2 regions of the Amycolatopsis tolypomycina genome follow, and region 1 is predicted to be linked to the other one. Evidence: riboswitches for the same ligand, from Rfam matches in the RefSeq annotation. Region 1 holds a riboswitch; the other holds the start of a gene.

What was found. A riboswitch is a leader RNA that binds a small molecule or an ion and turns the genes downstream of it on or off. The one in region 1 is predicted to bind glycine.
Region 2: linked by a shared signal. The riboswitch ahead of gcvP (aminomethyl-transferring glycine dehydrogenase) and the one ahead of gcvP (aminomethyl-transferring glycine dehydrogenase) in region 1 are both predicted to bind glycine.

The regions. Positions count from the first base shown of each region.
Region 1 covers NZ_FNSO01000004.1:401,413-415,813, reverse strand. The annotation lists gene gcvT (glycine cleavage system aminomethyltransferase GcvT) at 3-1,094, opposite strand; gene gcvP (aminomethyl-transferring glycine dehydrogenase) at 1,096-3,927, opposite strand; glycine riboswitch at 4,067-4,160, opposite strand; gene BLW76_RS12545 (helix-turn-helix domain-containing protein) at 4,321-5,613, opposite strand; gene BLW76_RS12540 (hypothetical protein) at 5,686-5,883, shown strand; gene BLW76_RS12535 (cyclase family protein) at 5,880-6,830, opposite strand; gene BLW76_RS12530 (3-oxoacyl-ACP reductase) at 6,843-7,610, opposite strand; gene BLW76_RS12525 (aldehyde dehydrogenase family protein) at 7,610-8,977, opposite strand; gene BLW76_RS12520 (gamma-glutamyl-gamma-aminobutyrate hydrolase family protein) at 8,974-9,684, opposite strand; gene BLW76_RS12515 (glutamine synthetase family protein) at 9,665-11,029, opposite strand; gene BLW76_RS12510 (YflT domain-containing protein) at 11,241-11,765, shown strand; gene BLW76_RS12505 (alpha/beta fold hydrolase) at 12,378-13,259, opposite strand; gene BLW76_RS12500 (DUF1700 domain-containing protein) at 13,425-14,401, opposite strand, start outside.
Region 2 covers NZ_FNSO01000004.1:3,140,346-3,154,746, forward strand. The annotation lists gene BLW76_RS24405 (bifunctional nuclease family protein) at 58-531, shown strand; gene BLW76_RS24410 (MerR family transcriptional regulator) at 574-969, shown strand; gene trxA (thioredoxin) at 981-1,316, shown strand; gene BLW76_RS24420 (TetR/AcrR family transcriptional regulator) at 1,297-1,929, opposite strand; gene BLW76_RS24425 (MerR family transcriptional regulator) at 2,209-2,787, shown strand; glycine riboswitch at 2,830-2,928, shown strand; gene gcvP (aminomethyl-transferring glycine dehydrogenase) at 3,101-5,989, shown strand; gene BLW76_RS24435 (helix-turn-helix domain-containing protein) at 5,970-6,380, opposite strand; gene BLW76_RS24440 (NAD-dependent epimerase/dehydratase family protein) at 6,615-7,544, shown strand; gene BLW76_RS24445 (glycosyltransferase family 2 protein) at 7,541-9,715, shown strand; gene BLW76_RS24450 (GtrA family protein) at 9,645-10,142, opposite strand; gene BLW76_RS24455 (NAD-dependent epimerase/dehydratase family protein) at 10,282-11,436, shown strand; gene BLW76_RS24460 (nuclear transport factor 2 family protein) at 11,474-11,833, opposite strand; gene BLW76_RS24465 (helix-turn-helix domain-containing protein) at 11,994-12,797, shown strand; gene BLW76_RS24470 (aldo/keto reductase) at 12,838-13,617, shown strand; gene BLW76_RS24475 (hypothetical protein) at 13,622-14,401, opposite strand, start outside.

The DNA.
Region 1 (14,401 bases):
CCTTACGCGCGGGAGTAGAAGGGCAGGGCGACGACCTCGACGGGCTCGATCCTGCCCCGGATGTCGACGGAGAGCTCGGTGCCGGGCTCGGCGTACGCCCGATCGACGTACGCCATGGCGATCGGGTAACCCAGCGTGGGCGACAGGGCGCCGCTGGTGACCTCGCCGATCTCGGTACCGTCTACCAGCAGCTTGTAGCCGTGCCGCGGGGCGCGGCGGCCGGCGCCTTTGAGCCCCACCCGCACCCGCGGGACGTCCTGCTTGGACCGCTCCTCGAGAGCGGCGCGGCCGACGAAGTCGCCCGGCTTCTCGAACTTGACCACGCGCCCGAGCCCGGCCTCGAACGGGCTCTGCTCGACGGTGAGTTCGTTGCCGTACAACGGCATCCCGGCTTCCAGGCGCAGCGTGTCGCGGCAGGCGAGCCCCGCCGGGACGAGGCCGTGCGGTTCGCCGGCTTCCAGCAGCAGGCGCCACAGCGCCGGCGCCTCGTCGGCGTCGACGAACAGCTCGAAGCCGTCTTCGCCGGTGTAGCCGGTGCGGGCGAGCAGGACGTCGTGGCCCTTCACCGAGGCCGGGACGCTGGCGTAGTACTTGAGCGCGTCCAGGTCGGCGTCGGTGACCGCGGCCAGGATCTCGACGGCCTTCGGGCCCTGGACGGCGATCAGCGCGGTCGTCTCGGACCGGTCGTCGACCACCGCGTCGAAGCCCGCGACCCGCTCGGCCAGGGCGTCCGCGACGACCTTCGCGTTGCCCGCGTTGGCGACGACCAGGTAGTGCTCGTCGGCCAGCCGGTAGACGACCAGGTCGTCCAGCACACCGCCTTCGGGGTTGCAGATCATCGTGTACCGCGCCCGGCCCGGCTTGACCCCGGTCAGGTTGCCGACCAGCGCGAAGTCCAGGACGTCGGCCGCCTGCTCGCCGGTGACGTGGATCTCGGCCATGTGCGAGAGGTCGAACAGCCCGGCCGCCTCGCGGACGGCCTTGTGCTCGGCCAGCTCGCTGGCGTAGCGGACCGGCATGGACCAGCCGGCGAAGTCGGTGAACAGCGCACCGAGTCCCTTGTGGACTCCGTGCAGGGAGGTTTCCTTGGACACGTCAGCCTTCGTAAGCGTTGAGGGGCGGGCAGGAGCACACGAGGTTACGGTCGCCGCGGGCGCCGTCGATGCGACGCACCGGGGGCCAGTACTTGTTCTTGCGCGAAACACCCGCCGGATACACCGCCAGCTCACGGCTGTAGGGCTTGTCCCAGTCCCCGACCAGCGTCTCGGCGGTGTGCGGGGCGCCGCGCAGCGGCGACTCCCCGGCGCTCCACTTGCCGTTCGCGACCTCGTCGATCTCCGCGCGGATGGCGATCATCGCGGCGCAGAACCGGTCGATCTCGCCCAGGTCCTCGGACTCGGTCGGCTCGACCATCAGCGTGCCCGCGACCGGGAACGACATGGTCGGCGCGTGGAAGCCGTAGTCGATGAGCCGCTTGGCGACGTCGTCGACCGTCACGCCGGTCTCCTTGGTGATCTGGCGCAGGTCGAGGATGCACTCGTGCGCGACCAGGCCGTCCTGGCCCGTGTAGAGCACCGGGTAGTGCGGCGCCAAGCGCGAAGCGACGTAGTTCGCGGCGAGCACGGCGACCTTGGTGGCCACGGTCAGGCCCGGCGCGCCCATCATCCGGACGTAGGCCCAGGAGATCGGCAGGATCGACGCCGAGCCGTAGGGCGCGCCGCTGATCGGGCCGACGCCGGTCTCCGGGCCGGCCGCGTCGAGCAGCGGGTGGTTCGGCAGGTAGGGCGCGAGGTGCGCGCGCACCGCGACCGGGCCGACACCCGGGCCGCCACCGCCGTGCGGGATGCAGAACGTCTTGTGCAGGTTGAGGTGCGAGACGTCGCCGCCGAACTCGCCCGGCTTGGCCAGGCCGAGCAGGGCGTTGAGGTTCGCGCCGTCGACGTACACCTGGCCGCCGCCGTCGTGGACGATCTTGGCGAGGGTGTCGATGTCGTGCTCGTACACGCCGTGCGTGGACGGGTACGTCACCATGATCGCGGCCAGGGTGTCGCGGTGGGTGTCCACCTTGGACCGCAGGTCGGCGAGGTCGACGTTGCCTTCGTCGGTGCACTTCACGACGACCACGCGCATCCCGGCCAGCACCGCGGACGCGGCGTTGGTGCCGTGCGCGCTCGACGGGATCAGGCAGACGTCACGGGCTTCGTCGCCGTTCGCGCGGTGGTAGGCGCGGATCGCGAGGAGCCCGGCGAGTTCGCCCTGGCTGCCCGCGTTCGGCTGCAGCGAAACCTTGTCGTAGCCGGTGACCTCGGCCAGCCAGTCGGCCAGCTGCGACACCAGCTCGTGGTACCCGGCCGCGTCCTCGGCCGGGGCGAACGGGTGGATGCCCGCGAACTCGCGCCAGCTGATCGGCTCCATCTCCGTGGTGGCGTTGAGCTTCATCGTGCAGGAGCCGAGCGGGATCATGCCGCGGTCGAGCGCGTAGTCCAGGTCGGACAGCTTGCGCAGGTAGCGCAGCATCGCCGTCTCCGAGCGGTGGGTGCCGAAGACTTCGTGGCCCATGAAGCCGCTCTCGCGGGCGAGGCCGTTCGGCAGCGCGACGCCGTCTTCGATGGCCTCTTCGACCCCGAAGGCGCGAAGGACCTCCGCGGCGATGGCGGGCGTGCTGACCTCGTCGAAGGCGACGCGGACGTGGTCGGCGTCGACGTGGCCGAGGTTGATCCCGGCCTCGCGGGCGGCCGCGTGGACCTCGGCGGCCTGGCCCGGGACGCGCGCGACGACGGTGTCGAAGAAGGACTCGTGCACGACCTCGACGCCGGTCCGGCGCAGGGCGCCGGCGAAGCCCGCGGCGAGGCCGTGGACGCGCTGGGCGATCTTCTTCAGGCCGTCGGGACCGTGGTAGACCGCGTACATCGCGGCCAGCACGGCCGGGAGGACCTGCGCGGTGCAGATGTTCGACGTCGCCTTCTCGCGGCGGATGTGCTGCTCCCGCGTCTGGAGCGCGAGGCGGTAGGCGGAGTTGCCGTCGGCGTCGACCGAGACACCGACCAGGCGCCCCGGCAGCGACCGCTCGAGGCCGGCACGGACGGACATGTACCCGGCGTGCGGGCCGCCGTAGCCGAGCGGGACGCCGAAGCGCTGGGTCGACCCGGCGGCGACGTCGGCGCCGAACTCGCCGGGCGCGGTGATCAGGGTCAGCGCGAGGAGGTCGGCGGCGACGGTGAACAGCGCGCCCGCGGCCTTCGCCGACTCGGAGATCGCGTGGTAGAAGCCGCGGCCGCGCAGCACGCCGGACGCGCCCGGGTACTGGACGACGACGCCGAAGAAGTCGTCGGGCAGGCCGGTGAGCAGGTCGCGGACCTCGACCTCGATGCCCAGGGCTTCGACGCGGGTGCGCACGACGGCGATGGTCTGCGGCAGGCACTCGGCGTCGAGGACGACCTTGTTCGACTTGGACTTCGACGCGCGCCGCATGAGCGTGACGGCCTCGGCGACGGCGGTCGACTCGTCCAGCAGCGAGGCGTTCGCGGTGGCCAGGCCGGTCAGGTCGGCGACCATCGTCTGGAAGTTGAGGAGGGCTTCGAGGCGGCCCTGCGAGATTTCCGGCTGGTAGGGCGTGTACGCGGTGTACCAGGCCGGGTTCTCCAGGACGTTGCGGCGGATCACGCCCGGCGTCACGGTGTCGGAGTAGCCGAGGCCGATCATCTGCGTCATCGGCCGGTTGCGCGCGGCGAGGGCCCGCAGCTCCGCGGTGGCGTCCTCTTCGGACGCGGCGGGCGGGAGGGCGAGTTCCTTCGTCGCGCGGATGGCGCTCGGGACGGCGGCGCCGACGAGGGCGTCGAGACTGCCGTAGCCGCACTCGGCCAGCATCTTCGCGCGTTCGGCCTCGGACGGGCCGATGTGGCGGGCGTCGAACTGCGTGGAAGTGATCGGGAGCTCCTTGGGCCGGGCACCGGACAGAACGGTGCGCTGGAACTCCCCCTCTGTCATGGCACCTGAGAGTTTCACCGCCTGTGCAGCGGCTTTCACCTTGGGTGAGGCGCGGGTGCGCCTGCTTTCCAGAGTGGCCTCGCGCGAAGCGGTAGCAGGTACCTGAGAGATTCCGGGGAGTTTGCTCCTTCGGTGCCCCACCGACTTCGTGAGGGCTCTCCCGCCTCGGCTCTACGGCCCGATCTGCAGTTGTGGCGGTAACGGTACCCGGCGCTTCCCGCGGGCGTCTACTTCACCCGGCCAACACCACATCGGTCCTCGATCCGGCCTCGACCGCTCCCCCAGATGTCATGAAAGAGTCGTTCATGACGTCTGATGTCATGAACGACTCTTTCATGACGTTCCGGTGACCCGGCGGACCACGCTCCCGGCCAGCGCGGGCGGGCGGCGGACCCGGCCGGAGGGCAGGACCAGGCGTTTGAGGGGGCCGCCCACCGGCACCGGCGGCAGGCCCGCGCCCAGCAGGACCTGCTCCACGATCTGCTCGGCGTGCCACGCCACCGAGTCGTTGAGGCGGTCCAGCGACGGCCGCTCGCCGTCGAAGATGTCCTCGTCGGCGAGCGTCACCTCGAAGTGGGGGCTGCCCGGCGGCGGCGAGATCGCCTCCTCGATCGCGCGAGCGCCGTCGAGGGGGTCGGCGAACCCGGCTTCGAGCAGCGCCGACCGGTAGATCCGGGCCGCCCGCGCGCGCATCCGCGGCCCGTAGCGGACCACGACCGGGAGCCGTCCGGTCAGGTCGGGCACGGCGAGGCCGTGCAGCAGCATGATCGGCGGCACCGAGTGCACCAGGCGCGGTGCCGGGTCGGCCAGCTCGCGGGCGGTGATCCGGACGCGGTCGGCCATCGCGTCCGGGAGGCCGAAGTAGCGGAAGTCGACGTTGCCGAAGCCGAGGCCGTCGGCGACCAGCGACGCCAGCAGCTCGCCGTACCCCCAGATCGGCGACAGCACGACCACCGGCGGCGCGGCGACGACCGGCGACGGCGCGGGCGGCCGCGTCGCCTCCTGCTCGGGCACCTGGATGACCAGCCGGGGCGGCTCGTGCCAGTCGTGCACCTCCGCGACCCGCCAGTACAGCCCCAGCGGCCGCCACAGCTCGCCGAGGACGTCGTGCTCGATGATGCGGCGGACCTCGGCGTCGTCGTAGGGGAAGTCCCGCGGCGGCACGATCCCGACGTAGTGGTGGTAGGTGACGCGGACCTCGTCGCCGCGGGTGGCCGAGCGGATCCGCATCTCCCAGTCGACCGGCGACGCGGCGATCGCGTTCGCCACCTGGGTGCCCGGCGAGGAGTAGACGAGCGCCGTGGCCTGCCGGAGGAACTGCCCGGCCCGGTCGATGCCCTCCCGCAGCGCCTTCGCCGCCTGCGCCACGTGCACCGGGCTCGCGAGGCTGTCGGGCAGGACACCGGCGACCCGCAGCAGCTCGGCCTCCCCGATCCCGGTGACCTCGGCGAGCTCGGCCCAGTGGTCGAACACCGTCACCTTCGGCGCGTGCCGGTGTTCGATCCAGCTGCGCAGCGTCGACGTCGGAACACCGATGCGGCGGGCCGCCTCGTCCAGCGAAAGGCCCCGGGCGCGGATGCCGGCCCGGACCGCTTCCGCCCACTCGTCGGCGCGCCAGTGCGTCACCTCACAAAGCTAACGAAACCCGCTAGCTTTGCGCAGGGACAAAACGCCCACGCGCGGCCGACGCTGGTCGGCATGACCACCACCGTGATCGCCCTCACCCTGATCGTCGGCGCGCTGACCTTCGCCGCCGGCGCGTTCCTCGCCTCCGAGATCGCCACCCGGATCCTGCGCCGCCGGGAGAAGGAGATCTCCGAAGAGCGCAAGAAGCTCAACGCCGCCTGGCGCCACCTGCGGGAGGTCTACGACGTCAAGAAGCAGACCAAGCGTTAGAACGTGGCGATCGGGTTGACCGGGCTGCCGGACGTCCCGGCGAAGCGGACCGGCGCGATCGCGAGCTGGAAGTCCCACTGGCCCAGCTCGGCGGCCGTCACCGCACACGCCTCGAGGTCGCAGTTGTCGAGCAGCCACAGGCCCATCGCCACCAGGCCCACGGTGTGCACCGGCATCGCCAGGTCGTCGTAGCCCGACGGCTGGACGTCCGTGGGCGTGTCGGCGCCGATCAGCGCCACTCCGCGTTCGTGCAGCCACGGCAGGCAGGACGCGTGCCAGCCGGCCTGCGTGACCCCACCGGACGGGCCGGCCTCGTGCCGGACGCGGCCGTAGCCGGTCCGCAGGAGCACCGCGTCGCCGGAGCGCACCCGGACGCCCTGGCGACGCTCGGCCTCCTCGAGGTCGGCGGGGAACACCCCGTCGCCCGGTTCCAGCGACGGCACCCCGCGGACCTCCGCGATGTCCAGCAGGACTCCCCGCGTGACGATGCCGTTCGCCGCCGCCGTGACGGCTCCCCACGCCGCGCCCGTCTCGGCGTCGACCAGCGAGTGCGGCCGCCCGTTGTACATCCGGCCGTCCCAGAAGATATGGCACGGCGAGTCGACGTGGGTGACCGTGTTGCCGTGGAACAGGATGCCGAGCCGCTCGTTCGAGTAGCCCCAGTGCCGGTCGTTGCGGAACCCGGGGATCGGCATGGCCCCGGCACCCGGCGTGTCGGCGAAGCACGGGCACGCCGTCGTCGAGCGCTCCATCTCCTCCGGGACGGCCACCTCCCACGCGCACGACACGCTCCGCCCGTGGCGCACGGCTCGCGCCGCCGCCAGCCGGACGTCGTCGGTGATGTGGTTCAGCGTGCCGAGCTCGTCGTCTTCGCCCCACCGCCCCCAGTTCGACAGCGTTTCGAAGTAGCCGAGCACGTCGTCCTGGCTGGGCCTCGGTCCCGTCACCGCGCCAGCTTGTCAGATCGGCGTGACGTACGCCCCGGAGATGCCGCCGTCGACCAGGAACTGCGACGCCGTGATGAAGCTGGCGTCGTCGCTGGCCAGGAAGGCGACCGCGGCCGCGATCTCCGCCGGCTCGGCGAACCGGCCGACCGGCACGTGGACCAGCCGCCGCGCCGCGCGTTCCGGGTCCTTGGCGAACAGCTCCTTGAGCAGCGGGGTGTTCACCGGGCCCGGGCACAGCGCGTTGACGCGGATGTTCTCCCGCGCGAACTGCACGCCGAGCTCGCGGCTCATCGCGAGCACGCCGCCCTTGGAGGCGGTGTAGGAGATCTGCGACGTCGCCGCACCCATCACCGCCACGAACGAGGCCGTGTTGATGATGGAGCCCTTGCCCTGGCGCTGCATGTGCGGCAGGACGGCCTTGCAGCAGTGGTACACCGACGTCAGGTTGACCCGCTGCACGCGGTCCCACGCCTCGATGCCGGTGGTGAGGATCGAGTCGTCCTCCGGCGGCGAGATGCCGGCGTTGTTGAAGGCGACGTCGACCGAGCCGAACTGCTCCACCGTGCTGTGGAACAGGTTCTCGACCTGCTCGGCGTCGGTGACGTCGGTCTGGATGAACGCGCCGCCGATCTCGTCGGCGGCGGCTTTGCCTTCGGCGGGCGAGAGGTCCGCGATGACGACCTTCGCGCCTTCGCTCGCCAGGCGCCGGGCCGAGGCGAGCCCGATGCCGCTGGCGCCGCCGGTGATGACCGCGACGCGGCCTTCGAAACGCTGGACCATTACTCCTCCGTGCTCAGAAAGACGTTCTTGGTTTCGGTGAACGCCGCGGCGGCGTCCGGGCCGAGCTCGCGGCCGAGGCCGGACTGCTTGAAGCCGCCGAACGGCGTCCAGTAGCGCACCGACGAGTGCGAGTTCACCGAGAGGTTGCCGGATTCGACGCCGCGCGCAACTCGGAACGCGCGGCCGGCGTCGCGGGTCCAGATCGAGCCGGACAGGCCGTACTCGGTCGCGTTGGCCATCCGGATCGCGTCGGCCTCTTCCGCGAAGGGCACGACGGCGACGACCGGGCCGAACACCTCTTCCGCGGCGAGCGGGTGGCGCAGGTCGGGCGGGGTGACGACGGTCGGCGGGAACCAGAAGCCGGGCCCGGCGGGCGCGGTGCCGCGGAACGCGACGGGCGCATCGTCCGGGACGTAGGAGGCGACCTTGTCCCGGTGCGCGGCCGAGATCAGCGGGCCCATCTCGGTCTTCTCGTCGCCGGGGTCGCCGACGACGACGCCGTGCACCGCGGGCTCCAGGAGCTCCATGAACCGGTCGTACGCGCTGGCCTGCACGAGGATCAGCGACCGGGCGCAGCAGTCCTGGCCGGCGTTGTCGAAGACGCCGTAGGGCGCGGTCGCCGCGGCCTTCTCCAGGTCGGAGTCGGCGAAGACGATGTTGGCGTTCTTGCCGCCGAGCTCCAGCGTCACGCGCTTCACCTGGGCCGCGCAGCCGGCCATGATCTGCTTGCCGACCTCGGTGGAGCCGGTGAAGACGACCTTCCGCACGGCCGGGTGGTCGACGAACCGCTGTCCGACCACCGACCCCTTGCCGGGCAGGACCTGGAAGACGTCCTCGGGGATGCCTGCTTCGCGCGCCAGCTCGGCCAGCCGGAGGGCGGTCAGCGGCGTCAGCTCGGCGGGCTTGAGGACGACGGTGTTGCCGGCGGCGAGCGCGGGCGCGAAGCCCCAGCCGGCGATCGGCATCGGGAAGTTCCACGGCACGATCACGCCGACGACGCCCAGTGGCTCCTGGAAGGTGACGTTGATGCCGCCCGGCACCGGGATCTGCTTGCCGATCAGGCGTTCCGGGGCGGCGGAGTAGTAGTTGAGGACGTCGCGGACGTTGCCGGCTTCCCAGCGGGCGTTGCCGATGGTGTGCCCGGAGTTCTCGACCTCGAGCCGGGCGAGGTGCTCGATGTCGGCCTCGACGGCGTCGGCGAAGCGGCGCAGCAGCCGCGCGCGGTCGCCGGGGGCGACGTCGCGCCAGGCCGGGAACGCCTTGTGGGCACGGGCGATCGCCGCATCCGTCTCTTCGACGCTGGTTTCCGGGACGCTCCGCACCACCTCCTCCGTGGCCGGGTTGAGGACGTCGAAACTCGTGGTCATCGGTTCTCCTTGCTCGCTTCGACGAGAGCCTGGAACAGCCGGACGTCGTCGGTGTCCTGCTCCGGGTGCCACTGGACGCCGAGGGTGAACTCACCAGGTAGTTCAGCGGCCTCGATGGTGCCGTCTTCCGCCCAGCCGACGGCTTCGAGGCCGGTGCCGAGCCGGTCGATCGCCTGGTGGTGGTAGCAGAGGGTCTTGGTTTCGGGGCCGAGGATCGCCGCCGCCCGGCTGCCTTCGGCGAGGGTGACCGTGCCCCGGCCGAACGTCGCGGGCGCGGGCTGGTGGTCGGTCGTGTTCGCGCTCTCGGGCAGGTGCTGGGTGAGCGTGCCGCCGAGGGCGACGCTCATCACCTGCAGGCCGCGGCACACGCCGAGCACCGGCTTGCGTGCGCGCCGGGCCGCTTCGAACAGGCCGAACTCGAAGGCGTCCCGCTCCGGCCGGACGTAGGTGGCCGGGTGCGGCTCGTGGCCGTAGCGCGCGGGCTCGACGTCGGCGCCGCCGGTGAGCACCAGCCCGTCCACAGTGGACACCAGCTTCTCGTACGCGTCGGAGACCGGCGGCAGCAGCACCGGGATGCCACCCGCCGCGACGACGCAGTCGACGTAGACGCGGTGCAGCAGCACCGCCTCGGTGTCCCAGACCAGGAACTTCGCGGGTTCCAGGTAGCTGGAGAGCCCGATCACCGGCCTAGAGTCGTTCGAAGCCACGGATCAGCTCCCAGTCGGTGACGGCGGCGTTGTAGGCGTCGATCTCGATCTTCGCCGCGTTCAGGTAGTGGTCGACGACGTCGTCGCCGAACGCCCCGCGCGCCAGGTCGCTGCCCGCGAGGGCCGCGGCGGCCTCGGGCAGGGTGGTCGGCACGGTGCCACGGTCGGAGTTGTAGGCGTTGCCGGCGAAGGGCTCTTCGAGCTCCAGCTCGTTTTCGATGCCGTGCAGCCCGGCGGCGATGAGCGCGGCGACGGCGAGGTACGGGTTGACGTCGCCACCCGGCACGCGGTTTTCGACGCGCAGCGACTCGCCGTGCCCGACGACGCGCAGCGCGCAGGTGCGGTTGTCGGTGCCCCAGGCGATCGCCGTCGGCGCGAAGCTGCCGGGCACGAACCGCTTGTAGGAGTTGATGTTCGGCGCGAAGAAGTACGTCAGCTCGTGCAGCCCGGCGAGCTGGCCGGCGAGGAAGTGCTCCATCAGCTTCGAGAAGCCGTGCTCGCCGTCACCGGCCAGGACGGCCCGGCCCTCGGTGGAGCGCAGGCTGATGTGGATGTGGCAGGAGTTGCCCTCGCGCTCGTTGTACTTCGCCATGAAGGTGAGGCTCTTGCCCTCCTGCGCGGCGATCTCCTTGGCGCCGTTCTTGTAGACGCTGTGGTTGTCGCAGGTCGCGAGCGCGTCGGTGTAGCGGAAGGCGATCTCCTGCTGGCCGGGGTTGCACTCGCCCTTGGCGGACTCGGGGTAGAGCCCGGCGCCGGCCATGTCGTTGCGGATGCGGCGCAGCAGCGGTTCCAGCCGCGCGGTGCCGAGCATCGAGTAGTCGACGTTGTACTGGTTGGCGGGCTTGAGGCCGTGGTAGCGCTTGTCCCAGGCTGCTTCGTAGGTGTCGTCGAAGACGATGAACTCGAGCTCGGTGCCGACGTAGGCGGCGAGCCCGCGCTCGGCGAGCCGGTCGAGCTGGCGGCGCAGGATCTGGCGAGGCGACACGCTGACTGCGCCGCCCTGCACGCGCTCGACGTCGGCCAGCACCAGCGCGGTGCCCTCCTGCCAGGGGATCTCCCGCAGGGTGTCGAAGTCGGGGCGCAGCACGAAGTCGCCGTAGCCGCTGTCCCAGGAGGAGAGCGCGTAGCCGTCGACGGTGTTCATGTCGACGTCGACGGCGAGGAGGTAGTTGCAGGCCTCGGTGGCGTGGCCGACGACCTCGTCCAGGAAGTACTCGGCCGAGCAGCGCTTGCCCTGGAGCCTGCCCTGCATGTCCGTGAGCGCGACGAGCACGGTGTCGATCGTGCCCGCGTCCACGCGCGCCCGGAGTTCGTCGAGCGTGAGCATGCCTCGCCTGCGTGCCATCGTCGCCCCAAAGGTTTGGTATGAATCCTTTGCCGGTCCTTCCTACCCGGTCAGCCTCGCCGGGTCAACCGGAACAAAGGTATCTTTTTGATCCATTGCGGCGATGGCTGGTTTGCCCGGGTTGCCCGGCTGAGAAGAGTCTGTGAATTCGCCCGTCCGGGAGGAAAACCGGGGTCCCCGCACGTTGAACGGGACAAGAGAGGTGAGATCGATGACCACAGCATTCACGCAGCAGACCACGATCGGACAGCCGCAGGCCCGGCCCCAGCTGCCGACCCTGCCCACCGGCTGGCCGATCGGTTCGTACGAGTCCTACGAGCAGGCACAGCGGGCGGTCGACCACCTCGCGGGCGCGGACTTCCCCGTCACCGACGTCACGATCGTGGGCGTGGAACCGATGCTCGTCGAGCGGGTCGCGGGCAAGATGTCCTGGGGTCGCGTGCTGAGCAGCGCAGCAACGTCCGGCGCGCTGTTCGGTTTGTTCCTCGGCCTGATGCTCAGCCTGCTGAACCCCGGCGCCGGCCTGGTCCCCATCGTGATCGGCCTCGTCGCCGGTCTCGGGTTCAACCTGCTCTTCGGCGCGCTGGGCTACGCGGTGAACCGCAACAAGCGCGGGTTCATCTCGCAGAGCCAGCTGGTGGCCCGCCGCTACGACGTCCTGTCCCAGCCACGCAACGCCGAGAAGGGCCGCGCCCTGCTGGCAGACCTCGCGGCGCGCAGCGCGTTCGGCCACTGACCCATCGGAAGAGTGAAGGCCGCCTCCCCCGGGAGGCGGCCTTTGCCGTGTCCTCGGGTGCCTGTGTTCTCGGGTGCCCGTGTGTCCTGGGGTGCCCGTGTTCTCGGGTGCCCCCGTGTCCTGGGGTGCCCGTGTTCTCGGGTGCCCGTGTTCTCGGGTGCCCTCGTGTCCGAGCTCCCGGTCCGCCTCCCTGGTTCGCCTGCCCCGGTCCGAACCACCGGGACCGAGCCACAGCCACCGGGTCCAAGCCACGGGACCGAGCCACAGCCACCCGGCCCGAGCCCCGGCTCCAAGTCACCAGGACCGAGCCTCGGGTCCGAGCCACCGCGACCGAACCCCCACCTCCGAGCCACCAGGACCGAGCCTCGGGTCCGAGCCACCCGGCCCGAGCCCGGGTCCAGTCACCCGGTCCCAGGCCGTGAGTCCGAGCCACCGCGACCGAGCAGCCCCCGTTTTCCACGCTACCGGGAAGGTCCGACAGTTTCGTCAGTCCCGGCCCGAGGCGGCCCGGGTTGTCCACAACTCCGAGCCACAGCCCTGGTAGTCCACACCGGCCCCGCCGATGGCCCGGAACCGTCGGTGCCCGCCGGTAGCGTGGAAACCGGGGGCTGCTCAGGTGCCCGAAGACACCACAGGAGCGTCGCCGGCCGGGTCGGCCATCTCCTCCGGGCGGCCCGCACGCAGGAGCTCGCCCCACCGGGCGCGGTCGTAGCTCGCCGGTGGGGTCGAAGACAGGAACTCGCGCAGGATCTCCGCGAACCGCCGCGGGTCCGAGCGGTGGGGGAAGTGGCCGGCCCCCTCGAACAGCACCAGCCTGCTGCCCGGCATCGCCCGGTGCGCGCGCAGCGCGTGGCCGCTCGGGACCACGCTGTCCTCCGTCCCCCACACCAGCAACGTCGGGATGCCCTCGGTCAGGTAGCACCGGTCCACCATGTTCACCACCTGCCCGCGCCAGTCGACGACCGAGCGCAGCGTCCGCAGGAACGCCGACCGCGTGCCCGGCTCGACCAGCCGCAGGTAGCGGGCGACCACGTAGTCGAGGTCGTCGGAAATCCGCAGCAGCCCGGCCAGTCCGCGCAGCACCGGCAACGCCGGCCGGGCTCCCAGCAGCGGCAGCAGCAGTCCCGCGCCCGGCGCCGCCGCCAGCCGCAGCAGCGGGTGGACGCTCGCGCCGACCCCGCCCGAGCCCACCAGGACCAGGCGTTCGCAGCGTTCCGGGAACTGGTAGGCGAACTGCATCGCGACCCCGCCGCCGAGGGAGTGCCCGACCACCGTCACCCGGTCGACGTCGAGCGTGGTCAGCAGGTCGCGCATGCCGCACGCGTAGGCGGCGACCGAGTAGTCCGCACGCGGTTTCGCCGAAAAGCCGTGGCCGAGCAGGTCGGGCGCGATGACCGTGAAGTCGTCCGCCAGGGACGTCAGCAGCTCCAGCCACGTCGACGAGTCGTCGCCGATGCCGTGCAGGAACAGCACCGCGGGCCCGCGCCCGGCCATCCGGTAGGCGCGCTCGTACCCGTGGACCGTTCTGGTCCGCGGCGCGAAGGCTTCCGGCAGCACCCGCCCAGCTCAGCACGCCCGCGTTGGCGGGACGTTTCCGGCGTGTTCGGATCGGGTGAACGCCGGGAGCGGCCCCGACCCCGCTCCCGGCGTTCGTTCCCCCTACTTCGTCGGCGTCGGCGAGGCCGGCGTGGACGAAGACGGCGGTGTGGTGGCGGCCGTGGTCGTGGGCGGCACCGTCACCTTCGGGATCGCGGCGCTGAACGGCACGCCCGCCAGCTCCCGGCAGGCACCGCGGTAACCGTTGTAGCCGTTGTAGTTGCCCTGGTCGTCGGTGACGCCCTGCTCGATCTTCGGCCGCGGGAACCGGTTGTCCTCGCCGATCTTCTGCTTGCTGCCGCTCGAGCGCTCGCAGCCGTAGCGGGTCACGGTGATCGGCCTGCCCTCTTCGTCGTAGAGGTAGATCTCGGTCAGCGGCTTGCCCTCGGCGTCGAAGGCGTAGACGTTCTCGATGCCGCGGCCGCCGTAGGTCAGCTGGTCGTTGCCGTAGTTGTCGGACGACGACGGGTAGTACGACGACGGGCCCGAGTAGGAGTGCCCGCGGGCGAACAGGTCGATCGCCGCGCCGAACCCGCCGAGCGCACCGCCGATGACGAAGGCCGAGATCGGCACGGCCACCCACAGCAGCCGGCGGTCGGAACGCACCCGCGGGCCGGCCCACAGCGCCCCCACCGCCGCGAGGATCAGGAACGGCAGCAGCAGCACCCCGCTCCGGCGCTGCAGCATGAACAGCAGCCCGAACGCGATCAGCACGACCGCGCACAGCACCCACCACGCCGGCTTGAGCGAACCGAGGTAGCGCAGGAGCTTGCCGGCGTCCTCCTGCCCGCGGGCCTTCGCCATGGTGGCGCGCAGCCACCCGGCTTCCGGCAGGGCCAGCACCGGCTCGACCCCGCCGCGCAGGAGCAGCGCCAGGCTGACGAGGAACACCGGCCCGAACAACAGCACGCCGAGGAACACGTCGGGGTCGCGGGAGACGGCCGCGCCGAACGCCAGCAGCGCGAACGCCAGCGAGCTGAACACCAGGCCCCACAACGCGATCCGCGGCTTCACCAGGCTGGGCGCGGCCGGGGTGGCGA
Region 2 (14,401 bases), 2.7 Mb from region 1:
GGGCGTGAAGCCGGTTCAGCGCTGCAGCCCGTGTGCACGGGAGGGAGGCGAAGCCCGATGAGCGAAATGCGCGTCGTCGGTGTGCGGGTCGAGCTGCCCGCGAATCAGCCGATCTTGTTGCTGCGGGAGACCGAAGGTGAACGGTACCTGCCGATCTGGATCGGCTCGGTCGAAGCCACCGCCATCGCCTTGGAGCAACAGGGGGTCCGCCCCGCTCGCCCGCTCACGCATGACCTGCTGAAAGAGGTCATCGGAGCGCTCGGCCGGGAGCTCGAGCAGGTCGTCATCACCGACCTGAAGGAAGGCACGTTCTTCGCGGAGCTCGTGTTCGACGGCGACATCCGGGTGTCCGCCCGGCCGAGCGACTCGGTCGCGCTGGCCCTGCGGATCGGGGTCCCCATCCACGCCGTGGACTCGGTGCTGGAGGAGGCGGGCCTGATCATCCCGGACGAGCAGGAGGACGAGGTCGAGAAGTTCCGCGAGTTCCTCGACTCGGTCTCCCCGGAAGACTTCCGCGGAGCGGACACCTGAGAACTTGCCTTGACGCGGACGTCAACGTCTAGCGTCGAGGGCATGCGGATCGGAGAACTGGCGCAGCGCACGGGTGTCACCACCCGTGCGCTGCGTTTTTACGAGGACCAGGGCCTGCTGCAGGCCCGCCGGTCGGCCAACGGCTATCGCGAGTACGACGAGGACGACCTCCACCTGGTCAGGGAGATCCAGACCCTCCAGACGGTCGGCCTGACGCTCGAAGAGACCCGCCCGTTCGTCGAATGCCTGCGCAGCGGCCACGAGACCGGCGACTCCTGCGCGAACTCCATCGAGGTCTACCGGCGCAAGCTCGAAGAAGCCGACGCGCTTCTCGCGCGGCTCGGCGGCATCCGTGGCGAACTGGCCGCGAAACTCGCCGCCGCCCTCGACCGGCAGGCGCCCGATCCGTGTGTTGTGCCCGATTCCCCGCGCCCCTGAAGGAGCCTGCCTTGTCCGAAGTTGCGGTTGTCACCGATGCGACCTTCGCCGAAGTGCTCGGCAGCGACGTTCCCGTGCTCGTCGAGTTCTGGGCCACCTGGTGCGGCCCGTGCCGGATGGTCGGCCCGGTGCTCGCGCACCTGGCCGCCGAGCGGGACGGCGAGCTTGCCGTCCGGAAGATCAACGCCGACGAGAACCCGGAGACCACCCGGGCCTACCAGGTCATGTCGCTGCCGACGATGATCCTCTTCCGCGGCGGCGAGCCGGTCGAGACGATCGTCGGCGCGTTCCCGAAGGCCCGCATCGAAGAGCGGCTCGACCGGGTGCTCACGGCGCCGTCGCTTTGACGAACGTGTCCGCCAGCTCGCGGCCGTACTGCTCCAGGTCCAGCCCGGGGTCGGCCGCGTAGGCGGCGGCCACCCCGTCGATGGCCTGCGCGATGGACATCGCCATCACCTCCGGCGTGAACTCGCCGAACGCGCCCTCGGCCTGGCCCTGCTTCAGCTGGCGGGCCAGCCCGTGCACGCGCATGTCGTCGACCAGCACCTTCGTCATCACCCAGCCGTCGGCGTCGTCGGCGTTGGCGGCCAGCTCCGTCAGCGCCCGGACGCACTCGGGGTAGGCCCGCAGGAACGCCACGGACGTCTCGATGTGCGCCCGCAGGTAGCCGGGCCGGTCGGCCGGGTCGAGGCCGCCGTCGGTGCGCTCGGCGAGGAACCCGTTCTTCGTCTCGACGACCGTGCTGAGCACCGCCTGCAGCAGGCCGGCCTTGTTCGTGAAGTGGTAGGAGATCAGCCGGGTGCTGCTGAGGCCGGCGCGCTCCTTGATCTTGGCGAAGGTGGTGCGGCGGTAGCCGAGGTCGGCCAGGACGCCGATGGTCGCGCCGATGATCTGCGCCCGGCGGGCGGCCTCGGTGGCGCTGAGGCCCATCTCCGCCATGATGTCGGGATTTACTTGCATGAGTAAAAGTTACTCAGCTGAGTAAAAAGAGTCAAGGCGTTTGGGATCACGCCGTAGGGGGTACGGCGAACGGCTCAAAGGGTCAGCCGACCGCCTGGGCTTGCCGCGCGTCGCGTTGACCGGCACTGTCCGGGCGCTTACCGTCGAAGGAGGAAAATCGCCACGGTGTGATTCACGGTCTGGGGCCGGACCGTGGCGGTTGATCTCCGGCGGGTCCCGCTCCTGGGACTCCTCCGGCTGTCATTCGCCGGCCGCCTGGTCGGGCGAGGGGAGGCTTGCGTGGTCGAGGCTGGTTCCGAGAAGCAGCCTGTCGAGGTCGCGACTGGTGAGCAGGGCGAACTGTTCCCCGACAACTCGCTGCCCGACGAGCTGGTGGGCTACCGGGGTCCGGCGGCGTGCCAGATCGCCGGCATCACCTACCGCCAGCTCGACTACTGGGCCCGGACCAAGCTGGTCGCGCCCAGCATCCGCACCGCGCACGGCTCCGGCTCGCAGCGGCTGTACTCGTTCAAGGACATCCTGGTCCTCAAGGTCGTCAAGCGCCTGCTGGACACCGGGGTCTCGCTCCAGAACATCCGCGTCGCCGTCGACCACCTGCGCGTCCGCGGCGTCCGCGACCTGGCCCGGGTCACGCTGTTCTCCGACGGCACCACGGTCTACGAATGCACCTCGCCCGAGGAGATCGTCGACCTGCTCCAAGGCGGCCAAGGCGTCTTCGGCATCGCCGTCAGCGGCGCGATGCAGGAAATCAGCGGCACCATCCACGAGTTCCCGGCCGAACGCGCCGACGGCGGCATCGTCGAGACGCACGAACCGGACGAACTCACCCAGCGCCGCAACGCCCGCAAGACCGGTTGATCATCGCTCCGCGTGAGCGGGTAAGGTACTGCGTGCGGTCGACGAATCCGCGCGGGAGAGTCCGAGCCACACCTTGAGCTCGGCGCCGAAGGAGCAAGTCCTCCCCGGAACCTCTCAGGCACCCTGGACCGCGCGGACGAGACGCCTCTGGAAAGCGGGTCGTCAGGACACAGCCTGATGGCCCCGCCGACGGTGCAAGCCCGGCTCAACCTGCGGGCGAAACTCTCAGGCGCCTCCCAGGAGGTACGGACAGAGTGGGGAGGGCCAGGACACCGCTGTCCCGGTCCAGCCCCGCTGTCCCCAGGAGGCCATCGTGGATCCGTCACTCGCCTCCCTCGAACAGGGCATTCCCTTCGCCGACCGGCACATCGGGCCCGGACCGGACGAACTCCGGCACATCCTCGACGTCATCGGCGTCGCCTCCCTCGACGAACTCGCCGAACGGGCCGTCCCCGGCTCCCTGCGGGAGTCCGCGCAGCCGCTCGAACTGCCGCCGGCCGCGTCGGAAGCGCAGGCCCTCGCCGAACTGCGGGAACTCGCCGCCCGGAACCGGCCGGCCGCCGCCATGATCGGGCTCGGCTACCACGACACCGTCACCCCGCCCGTCATCCGGCGGAACGTCCTCGAAAACCCGGCCTGGTACACCGCCTACACGCCCTACCAGCCGGAAATTTCCCAAGGGCGGCTCGAAGCGCTGCTCAACTTCCAGACCATGGTCGCCGACCTGACCGGGCTCCCCGTCGCCAACGCCTCCCTGCTCGACGAGGCCACCGCGGCCGCCGAGGCGATGACGCTGGTGCGCCGGGCCGGGCGGGCGAAGTCGTCCCGGTTCGTCGTCGACCGGGACACCCTGCCGCAGACCCTCGCCGTGCTGCGGACCCGGGCCGAGCCGCTCGGCATCGAACTCGTCGTCGAAGACCTCTCCCAGGGACTGACCGGGCTCGGCCTCGGCGGCGACTTCTTCGGCGTGCTCCTGTCCTACCCGGGCGCGTCCGGCGCGGTCCGGGAACCGGATCTGACCATCGCCGAGGCCAAGAAGCACGGCGCGGCGGTGATCGTCGCCGCCGACCCGCTCGCCCTCACCCTGCTGCGCCCGCCCGGCGAGCTCGGCGCCGACGTCGCCGTCGGCTCGACGCAGCGGTTCGGCGTCCCGCTCGGCTTCGGCGGCCCGCACGCCGCCTACCTCGCCGTGCGAAAAGGCCTGGAGCGGCAGCTGCCCGGCCGGCTGGTGGGTGTCGCGAAGGACGCCGACGGCGCACCCGCGTACCGGCTCGCCCTGCAGACGCGCGAGCAGCACATCCGCCGCGAGAAGGCGACGTCGAACATCTGCACCGCGCAGGTCCTGCTGGCCGTGATGGCGTCGATGTACGCCGTGTACCACGGGCCCGACGGCCTGCGCTCGATCGCGCTGCGGGTCCACCGGATGGCGACGGTGCTGGCGGCCGGACTCTGCGAAGGCGGCGTCGAGGTCGTGCACGGCGAGTTCTTCGACACCGTCGTCGCGGCCGTGCCGGGCCGGGCGGACGCGGTCGTCGCCGCGGCCCGCGACCTCGGCATCTCCCTGCGGCGGATCGACGGCGACCACGTCGGCGTCGCCTGCGACGAAACCACCACCCGCGAGCGGCTTTCCTGCGTGTGGAAGGCGTTCGGCGTCTCGGTGTCCGATGTGGACGGCCTGGACGCGGACACCGCCGACGCGCTCCCGGCCCCGTTGCGGCGCACGAGCGAGTACCTCACCCACCCCGTCTTCCACGCGCACCGCTCGGAAACCGCGATGCTGCGTTACCTGCGTGCGCTGGCGGACTCCGACGTCGCGCTGGACCGCAGCATGATCCCGCTCGGCTCGTGCACCATGAAGCTCAACGCCACCGCCGAGATGGAGCCGGTGACCTGGCCGGAGTTCGCCGGCCTGCACCCGTTCGCGCCGGCCGAGGACGCCGCCGGCCTGCTGGATGTCATCGCCGACCTGAGCGCCTGGCTCGCGCGGATCACCGGCTACGACGCCGTTTCCCTGCAGCCCAACGCCGGCAGCCAGGGCGAGTTCGCGGGCCTGCTCGCCATCCGCGCCTACCACCGCGCCCGCGGCGAGCACGCCCGGGACGTCTGCCTGATCCCGGCGAGCGCCCACGGCACCAACGCGGCCAGCGCGGTGATGGCGGGCATGCGGGTGGTCGTCGTCCGCTGCGACGAGCAGGGCAACATCGACCTCGCCCACCTGCGGTCCACAGTGGACTCCCATGGAGATGACCTGGCCGCGATCATGCTGACGTACCCGTCGACGCACGGCGTCTACGAGGACACCGTCGGCGAGGTCTGCGCGGCGGTGCACGACGCGGGCGGGCAGGTGTACGTCGACGGCGCCAACCTCAACGCGCTGATCGGCGTCGCCCAGTACGGCCGCTTCGGCGCCGACGTCTCGCACCTCAACCTGCACAAGACGTTCTGCATCCCGCACGGCGGCGGCGGGCCGGGCGTCGGCCCGATCGGGGTCCGTGCGCACCTGGCGCCGTTCCTGCCGAACCACCCGCTGCAGCCGGCGGCCGGCCCCGCCACCGGCGTCGGCCCGGTCAGCGCGGCGCCGTGGGGCAGCGCGTCGATCCTGCCGATCTCCTGGGCCTACGTCCGGATGATGGGCGCCGACGGCCTCCGCCGGGCGACGCTCGTCGCGGTGGCCAACGCGAACTACATCGCCCGCCGCCTCGGCGGCCACTACCCGGTGCTCTACGCCGGCCATGAAGGCCTGGTGGCGCACGAATGCATCCTCGACCTGCGGCCGCTGACGAAGGCCACCGGCGTCACGGTCGACGACGTCGCGAAGCGGCTGGCGGACTACGGGCTGCACGCGCCCACGATGTCGTTCCCGGTCGCGGGCACGCTGATGGTGGAGCCGACGGAGAGCGAAGACCTGGCCGAACTCGACCGCTTCTGCGCGGCGATGATCGCGATCCGCGGCGAGATCGACCGCGTCGCGGCGGGGGAGTGGCCCCTCGAGGACTCGCCGCTGCGGCAGGCACCGCACACCGCGCGGTGCGTCGCGGGCGAGTGGGACCGGCCGTACAGCCGCGAAACCGCGGTGTTCCCGGCGGGGGTCACGGCGGCGAAGATCTGGCCGCCGGTCCGGCGCATCGACGGCGCGGCGGGCGACCGGAACCTGGTCTGCTCGTGCCCGCCCCCGGAGGCGTTCACGGAGTCCCGCGGCTGAGGCGGACCAGCAGCTCGGCGCGGCTCGTGAGGTCGAGCTTGCGGTAGATCTGTCGGAGGTGCTTCTGCACCGTCCGTGGGCTGATCCCCAGGTCCCGGGCGACCTCCCGGTCGGTCGCCGCCCGCGCCACCGCCTCGGCCACCCGGCGTTCCCGCGCGGTCAGCACGTCCACGGGCACCCCGGTGAGCGGCCGGACCGGCGGGTGCTCCTCGCGGGCGAACGCCTGGCCCACGTGCGGGGCGAGCAGGTCCAGCTCGCGGTCCCGGGCGGAAAAGCCGGGCCGGGCGCGGTTGAGCGTCAGCACGCGCCCGTGGCGGTCGTCGACCTGGACGACGCACAGCAGCTGGCGACGACGTCCCTCGGCCGGTAGAAGTCGGGTGTACAGCGGCAAGGCCTCGGTCCCGACCGGGCACGACCGGTTCGCCGGGATGACCCCGACGTCGGTCGTGGCCGGCGAGCGACGCGAGCAGCAGCGCCGGAACGGTGAAGAGTCGCTTCATCTGTGGGTTCCCTCCCCATTGCTGTGTGACCGGTCAAGGACACCAAGCCGGCGGGGCGGGCGGCCATACGCAGTTCTGCGTACGCGCACTGCGGACGCACAGGAACGGGAGGTAGGTTGACGCCCATGGTGAGTGGGCACGGTCCTGATCGGACGTCCGTGGTCGTGACCGGCGGCAGCGGCTTCATCGGCCGGGCCGTCGTGCGCGCCCTCCGCGACCGGGGCGTCCCGGTCACCGTCGTCGACCGGGTCCCGTTTCCCGAAGACGGCGTGCGCGTGGTCACCGGTGACCTCCGCGAGGCCACCGTCCGCGAGCAGGCCGTGACCCGCGAGACCGCGAGCATCGTGCACCTCGCCGGGCTGACGTCGGTGCTGAAGTCGGTCGAGCTGCCCGAGGACACCTTCGCCGACAACGTCCTCGTCACCCAGGAACTGCTCGAACTCGCGCGCCGCCACGAGGTGCCGACGTTCCTGCTCGCCTCGACCAACGCGGTGATCGGCAACGTCGGCGGCGCGACCATCACCCCGGACCTCCCGCTGCGCCCGCTGACGCCGTACGGCGCCACCAAGGCGGCGTGCGAAATGCTGCTGTCGGGCTACGCCGGGGCGTACGGCATGACGACGTGTGCGTTGCGGTTCACCAACGTCTACGGCCCGGGAATGTCCCACAAGGACAGTTTCGTGCCGCGGATGATGCGGGCCGCGCTGACCGGCGACCGCGTCAAGATCTACGGCGACGGCCGCCAGCGCCGCGACCTCGTCCACGTCGACGACGTCGTGCGGGCGGTCCTGCTGACCCTCGACAACGGCTACTCCGGCCGCGCGATCGTCGGCGCCGGGCGCTCGGTGTCCGTGCTGGAGATGGTCGAGGCCGTGCGCGAGGTGACCGGCGCCGAGCTGCCGGTCGAGCACGTCGAGGCCCCGGCCGGCGAGATGCCCGCGGTCGTCGTCGACGTCTCGGCGAGCGCGGAGACCATCGGCTACCGGCCGGAGGTCTCGCTCACCGACGGCCTGGCCACGGCGTGGAAGTACTTCTCCGGCCTCGCTGCCCGGTGAAAGCCTTTCTCCGGCGCCACTGGCTGCTGCTCCTGTTGCTCGTCCCGGCGATCACGCTCCGGGTGCTGACCTGGCTGGCCTACCGCCCGGCCCTGCTGTTCATCGACTCCTTCCGCTACATCGACAACCTGCACGCCCTGCGCGCCGACCAGCTCGACCCGATCGGCTACGACCTCGTCCTGCGGCCGCTGCTGGCCGTCGGCGGGCTCGCCTGGGTCGCGGCCGTCCAGCACGTCGGCGGCATCCTCATCGCGATCGGCGTCTACGCGCTCGTCCTGCGCCTGGGTGGCCGGCCGTGGGTCGGGGCGCTCGCGGCGGCCCCGGTCCTGCTCGACGCCTACCAGCTGCAGATCGAGCAGAACATCATGTCGGAGGTGACGTTCGAGGCCGTGCTTCTCGGGCTCCTCTGGCTGCTGCTCGGCTGGGGCACGCCGGGCTGGAAGCGGGCCGGCGCGGCGGGCCTGTTGCTCGGCTTCGGCGTGCTCACGCGGCTGATCGGCATCTCCCTGGCCTTGCCGCTGCTGGTGTTCCTGGTCGTCGCCGGGGGAGCGTGGCGGCAGTGGGCGGGCTGGCGCCGGGCCGGTGTCGGTCTCCTGGGCCTGCTCGCGGTACTGGTTCCCTACGCGGCGCGAGTGCATGCGGAGACCGGGAAGTGGGGGCTGACCGGGCCGTCCGGGAACATGCTCTACGGCCGGACCGCCGCCGTCGCCGACTGCGCGAACCTCCACCTCGACCCGACGCTGATGGTGTTCTGCCCGGCCGAGCCGCGCGAGACGCGGCTGGTGGACAACTACACCCACGCCGACCTCGACCCCAACTGGCCCGGACCGCTGCCCCCGGGCGCGGACAAGGCCGCCCTGGCCCACGACTTCGCGATCGACGTCCTGAAGGAACAGCCAGGCGACGTCGCCGAAGCGATCCTGGACGACTTCGCCAAGAGCTTCGCCTGGACCCGCGAGCAGGACCCGACCGACGTCCCCCTGGACCGGTGGCAGTTCCAGCTGACCTACCCGCAGTGGGCCGACCAGTCCCTGATCGACCTGGTCACGCTGCAGAACGACGGCGTCGTCGCGAGCGTCGACCAGCCACTGGCGAAGATCCTGCGCGACTACCAGCTCGGCGGCGGGTACGTCCCGGGCGCGGTCCTCGGCATCGGCGCGCTGCTGGGCCTGCTGACCGTGTTCCGGCGCAGGAAACCCCTGGACCCGGCGCAGGCCGGGGCGCTGCTCGCGGCGTCGAGCGGGCTGTTGCTGCTGTTCGCCTCGGCGGTGTTCCAGTTCTCGTGGCGCTACCAGATCCCGGCGCTCGTGCTGCTTCCGGTCGCCGGCGCGCTCGGCTTCACCACGCTGACCTCGGCCAGCCGGAAGCGGCTCGCCGCCTTCCCCGACGACGTCGACTCGGACGCCGTCGACGACTTCCGCGGCCGCCACCCGGAGCTGAAGCTCGCACCGCTGACCGTCGTCATCGCCGCCTACAACGAAGCCGGCGGCATCGGTGAGGTCCTGGAGAAGATGCCGGACGAGTGCCTCGGCATGCCGGTGGACGTCCTCGTCGTCGTCGACGGCGGCACCGACGACACGGCCGCGATCGCGCGGGCGCACGGCGCGTACATGTGCGTCGCGCCCCGCAACCGAGGCCAGGGCGCCGCGCTGCGCCTGGGCTACCACCTCGCCGCCGAAGCCGGCGCCGAGTACGTCGTCACGACCGACGCCGACGGCCAGTACGACAACAGGGAGCTGGAAGCCCTCGTGCGCCCGGTCGTCGACGGCACCGCGGACTTCGTCACCGGGTCCCGCCGGCTCGGGCACGAGGAGGCCGACAGCCGTGTCCGGTGGCTCGGCGTGCGGGTGTTCGCGGCGCTGGCGTCGGTGCTGACCGCGCGGCGGATCACGGACACGTCGTTCGGCTTCCGCGCGATGCGGGCGGAGCTGGCCTGCGCGGTCCCGCTGCGGGAGCCGCAGTACCAGTCGTCGGAGCTGCTGCTCGGCGTCACCGCCCGTGGCGCCCGGGTCGTCGAGCTGCCGATGAGCATGCGGCTGCGCAAGGCGGGCAAGAGCAAGAAGGGCGGCAGCCTGGTCTACGGCGCGAACTACGCCCGGGTCATGACCGGGACGTGGTGGCGGGGGTACGTGCTGCGCCGCGGCCGAACACGAACCGGTCGAGCAGCGTGAACTTGACGACGAACACCAGCGCGTAGCTGGCGACGTACGCGCCGTCGACGAGCACGACCCACCAGAAGTGCGGCAGCTCCAGGGGCGTCAGCAGCGAGCCCGCGAGAGTGGTCAGGCCGATCGAGGCGAGCCCGCCGAGCCCGATCACCGCGAGGTAGGGCAGCAGTTCGCGCCGGACCCGCGGCCGCCCGGTGCGGCCCCACACCCAGCGCCGTGTGACCAGGAAGTTCAGCACCGCGCCTGCCGCCCAGGCCAGCGTGCTCGCCCACGCCGCGGCGCCGCCGGTGGCGAGGACGGCGAGCAGCACGACCTGGCTGAGGACCGTGGCCGCGACCGACGTCGTCGCGGCGCGCGCGAGCCGGGCCCAGCCACGGCGGCGCGTCCGCTCCGCCGTGCGGGGCCGCACGCCGTTGGTTACGGTCGTCATGCCCCCATCCTCCCCGTGGGCCGGCCGCGCCGCCGTCCGACCCCCGCACGCATAGGAGATTCACAGGTCATTGCCAGGTCTTCATCAGCACGTGATCTATAGCGTTCGTGTGGCGTAAACGAGCAGGAAAGGCGGCACAATGCGTGTGCTGGTTCTCGGCGGTGACGGATATCTGGGCTGGCCGACCGCGCTGCACTTATCGGACAAAGGTCACGAGGTGGCCGTTCTCGACAATTTCGCGCGGCGCGGGTACGACGCCGAGCTCGGTGTCGAGAGCCTGGTCCCGATCGAATCCCTGACCGACCGCGTCGCCGCCTGGCGCGAGGTCTCCGGCAAAACGATCACCCGCTACGAAGGCGACCTCCTCGACGCGGAGTTCCTGTTCGCAGCGGTGCGTGACTTCGCGCCGGACGCCGTCGTCCACTACGCCGAGCAACGATCGGCGCCCTATTCCATGATCGACCGCGAGCACGCGGTGTACACGCAGCACAACAACGTGATCGGGAACCTCAACCTGCTGTACGCGATCGCGGAGATCAATCCGGCGATCCACCTGGTCAAACTGGGCACGATGGGCGAATACGGCACGCCGAACATCGACATCGAAGAAGGCTGGCTGGAGCTCGAACACAACGGCCGCCGCGATCGCGTGCTGTTCCCGAAACGGCCCTGTTCCTTCTACCACCTGACCAAGGTCCACGATTCCCACAACATCGAATTCACCTGCCGCGCGTGGGGGCTGCGCGCGACGGACCTCAACCAGGGCGTGGTGTACGGCCAGCAGACGCCGCAGACGGCGCTCGACCCGCGCCTGGCGACCCGCTTCGACTACGACGCCGTGTTCGGCACGGTGCTCAACCGGTTCGTCATCCAGGCGGTGCTGGGCCAGCCGCTGACGGTCTACGGCAAGGGCACGCAGACCCGCGGCCTGATCGACATCCGCGACACCGTGGAGTGCATCCGCCTGGCCGTGGAGAACCCGGCTTCGGCGGGGGAGTTCCGGGTGTTCAACCAGATGACGGAGAGCATGTCGGTGGCGGCCATCGCCGAGCTCGTCGCCGACCGGTTCCCCGGCCCGGTGCAGATCGAGCAGCTGGAGAACCCGCGCACGGAAGCGCCGGAGCACTACTACAACGTGCAGCACACCGGGCTGGTCGGGCTGGGGCTGAAGCCGCACCTGCTGTCGGACACGCTGATCGAGTCGATGTTCGACATCGTGGGCGCGAACAAGCACCGGGTGAACCCGGAGAAGCTGCGCCCGACGGTCCGCTGGCGGGGTGCGCTGAAGGACTAGCCGCGATGGGGGCTCCCGGCCGGGAGCCCCCACGTGTTCAGCCGGGCAGCTTGTCGAGAAAGCCGTGCACCTCGGCGATCTTCCCGTCTTCCAGCTCGACGACGTCGAACCCGATGGCGACCGGCTCGGCACCCGGCGTGCCGAGGTACCACTGGAAGCGGGCGAGGTGGTGGTGGGCGTCCGGGTCGGCGGGCAGGCTGAAGGTGAGCCCGCCGAACTGCTGTTGGGCGCCGGCGACGAACTGGTCGATCCCGTCGTGCCCGCGGACGGCGCCGAGCGGATCGGTGTAGCCGGCGTCGGCGGTGAAGACGTCGGCGACGAGGGCCCGGCGCTTGCCGGCGTCGCTCTCGTTCCAGACGGCGATGTACTGCTCGACGAGGGCGCGGACGTCGGTCATGGGAGTTCCTTTCGTTGGGGGACAACGGGTTCGCCGTCATCCGGTGCTGAGAACGACTGTGGCGGACGACCGGCGGCGCGTCGATTACGCGGGAGGTAATGCCCGGCCATTACCCCGGAAGTAATGGCAGCCACCCCGTGATCGCCGTAGCGTCGCTCCCGTGACGACTACGGTGCAGGCGCGGCAGCGGCCCGTCGGCGAGCTCCTCCGCGAATGGCGCGACCGCCGCCGGATCAGCCAGCTCGACCTCGCGATCTCGGCGGACATCTCCACCCGCCACCTCAGCTTCGTGGAAACCGGGCGGTCCAGGCCGAGCCGGGAGATGGTGCTGCGGCTCGGCGAACACCTCGACGTCCCGCTGCGGGAACGCAACCGGCTGCTGCTCGCCGCCGGGTTCGCGCCCGCCTACACCGAGACCGCGCTCGCCGAACCCGAGATGGACGCCGTCCGGCGGGCCGTGCGGCAGCTGCTCACCGGCCACGAGCCGTACCCGGCCGCCGTCGTCGACCGGAACTGGGACCTCGTCGACGCCAACGCCGCCGTCGGTCTCTTCGTCGCCGGGATCCCGCCCGAGCTGACCACCAACGTCCTGCGCGCCACCCTGCACCCCGACGGCATGGCCCCGCACATCCGCAACCTGGGGGAGTGGCGGGCCCACCTGCTCGGCAGGCTGCGACGCCAGGTCGCCCAGACCGCCGACCCCGGGCTGGCCGAGCTCCTCGACGAGCTGCGCGGGTACCCCTGCGACCAGCCGGTGCCCGAGGTGGAGGTCCCCGGGCCGGGTGACATCTTCGTGCCGCTGAAGTTCCGCCACGACGGCACCGACCTCACGTTCTTCAGCACGGTGGCCACCTTCGGCACCCCGCTGGACGTCACCGTCGCGGAACTGGTGATCGAGTCGTTCTTCCCGGCCGACAGCGCGACGGCGGCGCACCTGCGCGAGTGGGCCGCCCGGGTGGGATGATGGGGGTCCGCGCAGCATCCGAAGTGAGGATCACCGGTTGATGGCCGTCCCGCCTTCGCTCGCCCTGTCCGTCGGAGTCCGCATCCCCCAGCTGCTGTTCGGCGTCGCCGGCCTGTCGCCGTCCGAAACCGGCCGGGCCGTCCGCATCGCCCTCGACACCGGTTACCGCGGCATCGACGCCCCGCCGGGCACCGAGACGGCGGTCGGCGCGGTCCTCGCCGCCGCCGACGTGCCCCGCGAAGACCTCTTCGTCAGCGTGCACGTGCCCGCCCAGGGCTACGACACCGCCCGCCGCGCGGCCGACCAGGCGCTGGCGGCGCTCCGGCTCGACCGCGTCGACCTGTGCCTGCTGGACGGCACGCGGGGCGCGTTCACCGACACCTGGCGCGCACTGAGCCGGTTGCGCGCCGACGGCCGGGCCCGCGCGGTCGGCGTCGCCGGCTTCGGCGTCCCGGAGCTGCGCCGGCTCATCGACGCGACCGGCTCGGTGCCCGCGGTCAACCAGGTGGAGCTGCACCCGTGGCTGCAGCAGCTGCCGCTGCGGGAGTTCCACGGCGAGCGCGGCATCGTCACGGCCGCCGCGAGCCCGGCCGCGAACGCCGCGCTGCTGTCCGACGAGACGGTCACCGCCCTTGCCGCCAAGTACGGCAAGACCCCGGCCCAGATCGTGCTGCGGTGGCACCTGCAGACCGGCACGGTCGCGGTGGCCGCGGCGGCGACCACGACCCGGATCCGGGAGCACTTCGGGATCTTCGACTTCGAGCTGGCCGACGACGACCTCGCCGTGGTGGCCGAGCTCGACAACGGCACGCGCGTTTAGCCGATCAGGTGGACTTGATGCCGGCCGCGGTGAAGTCGGCCTGCTGAGCGGGCTGTTCCAGGTACTCGCGGAACGTCTGGGCGGCGCGCAGCGCGGTGTCGTCGATGCCCGGGCCGGCGAGCCCGATGAACGGGTAGTCCGCCGAGCGCGCATTCGCCACCGACTGGGCGGGCGAGCCGATCATCTCGGGCTTCTTGGTGGTGAGCTCGCTGACCCAGTACGACGATTCCGGCAGCCACGCGGCGGGCAGCCCGCCGATGGAGTCCAGCTTGGCCCGGCCGACCAGCGCGTCGAGCACCTGCGCGGAGGGCTTGGCCTCGATCATGACGTGCACGCACTGCCCGTGGACGACGGTGGCGGCCTGGTTCCACCGCTCGGCCGCGGCGGCGACCGGCTTCTGCACACTCGGGGTGACGAGGATCCGCATGTGCGCGGTACCACCGTCACAGCTGGCGGCCTGCGCCTCGGCGCGGCTGTTGAGCTCGTTGTCGGCCCAGTTCCACCCGACGACCCCGAGCCCGATGAGGACGGCGAGCACGAGGCAGGCGATCGGCCAGGTCGCGATCCGCCGGCGCGGCGCCTTCTTGCCGACGATCCGGTGCGAGCCGGTGGCGTCGCTCTGGCCGACGACCCGGTGCGAACCGGTGCCTTCGCTGCGGGCCGGCCCGGTGCTGTCCTCCCGCCCCGCACGATCGGGCCCGGTGGAATCGCCGCGTCCGGCAGTGCGCGCCCGGCGCCCGGTGCCGCGGGTGTCGTCAGCACGGTCGAGAGTCCGCGACGTCTC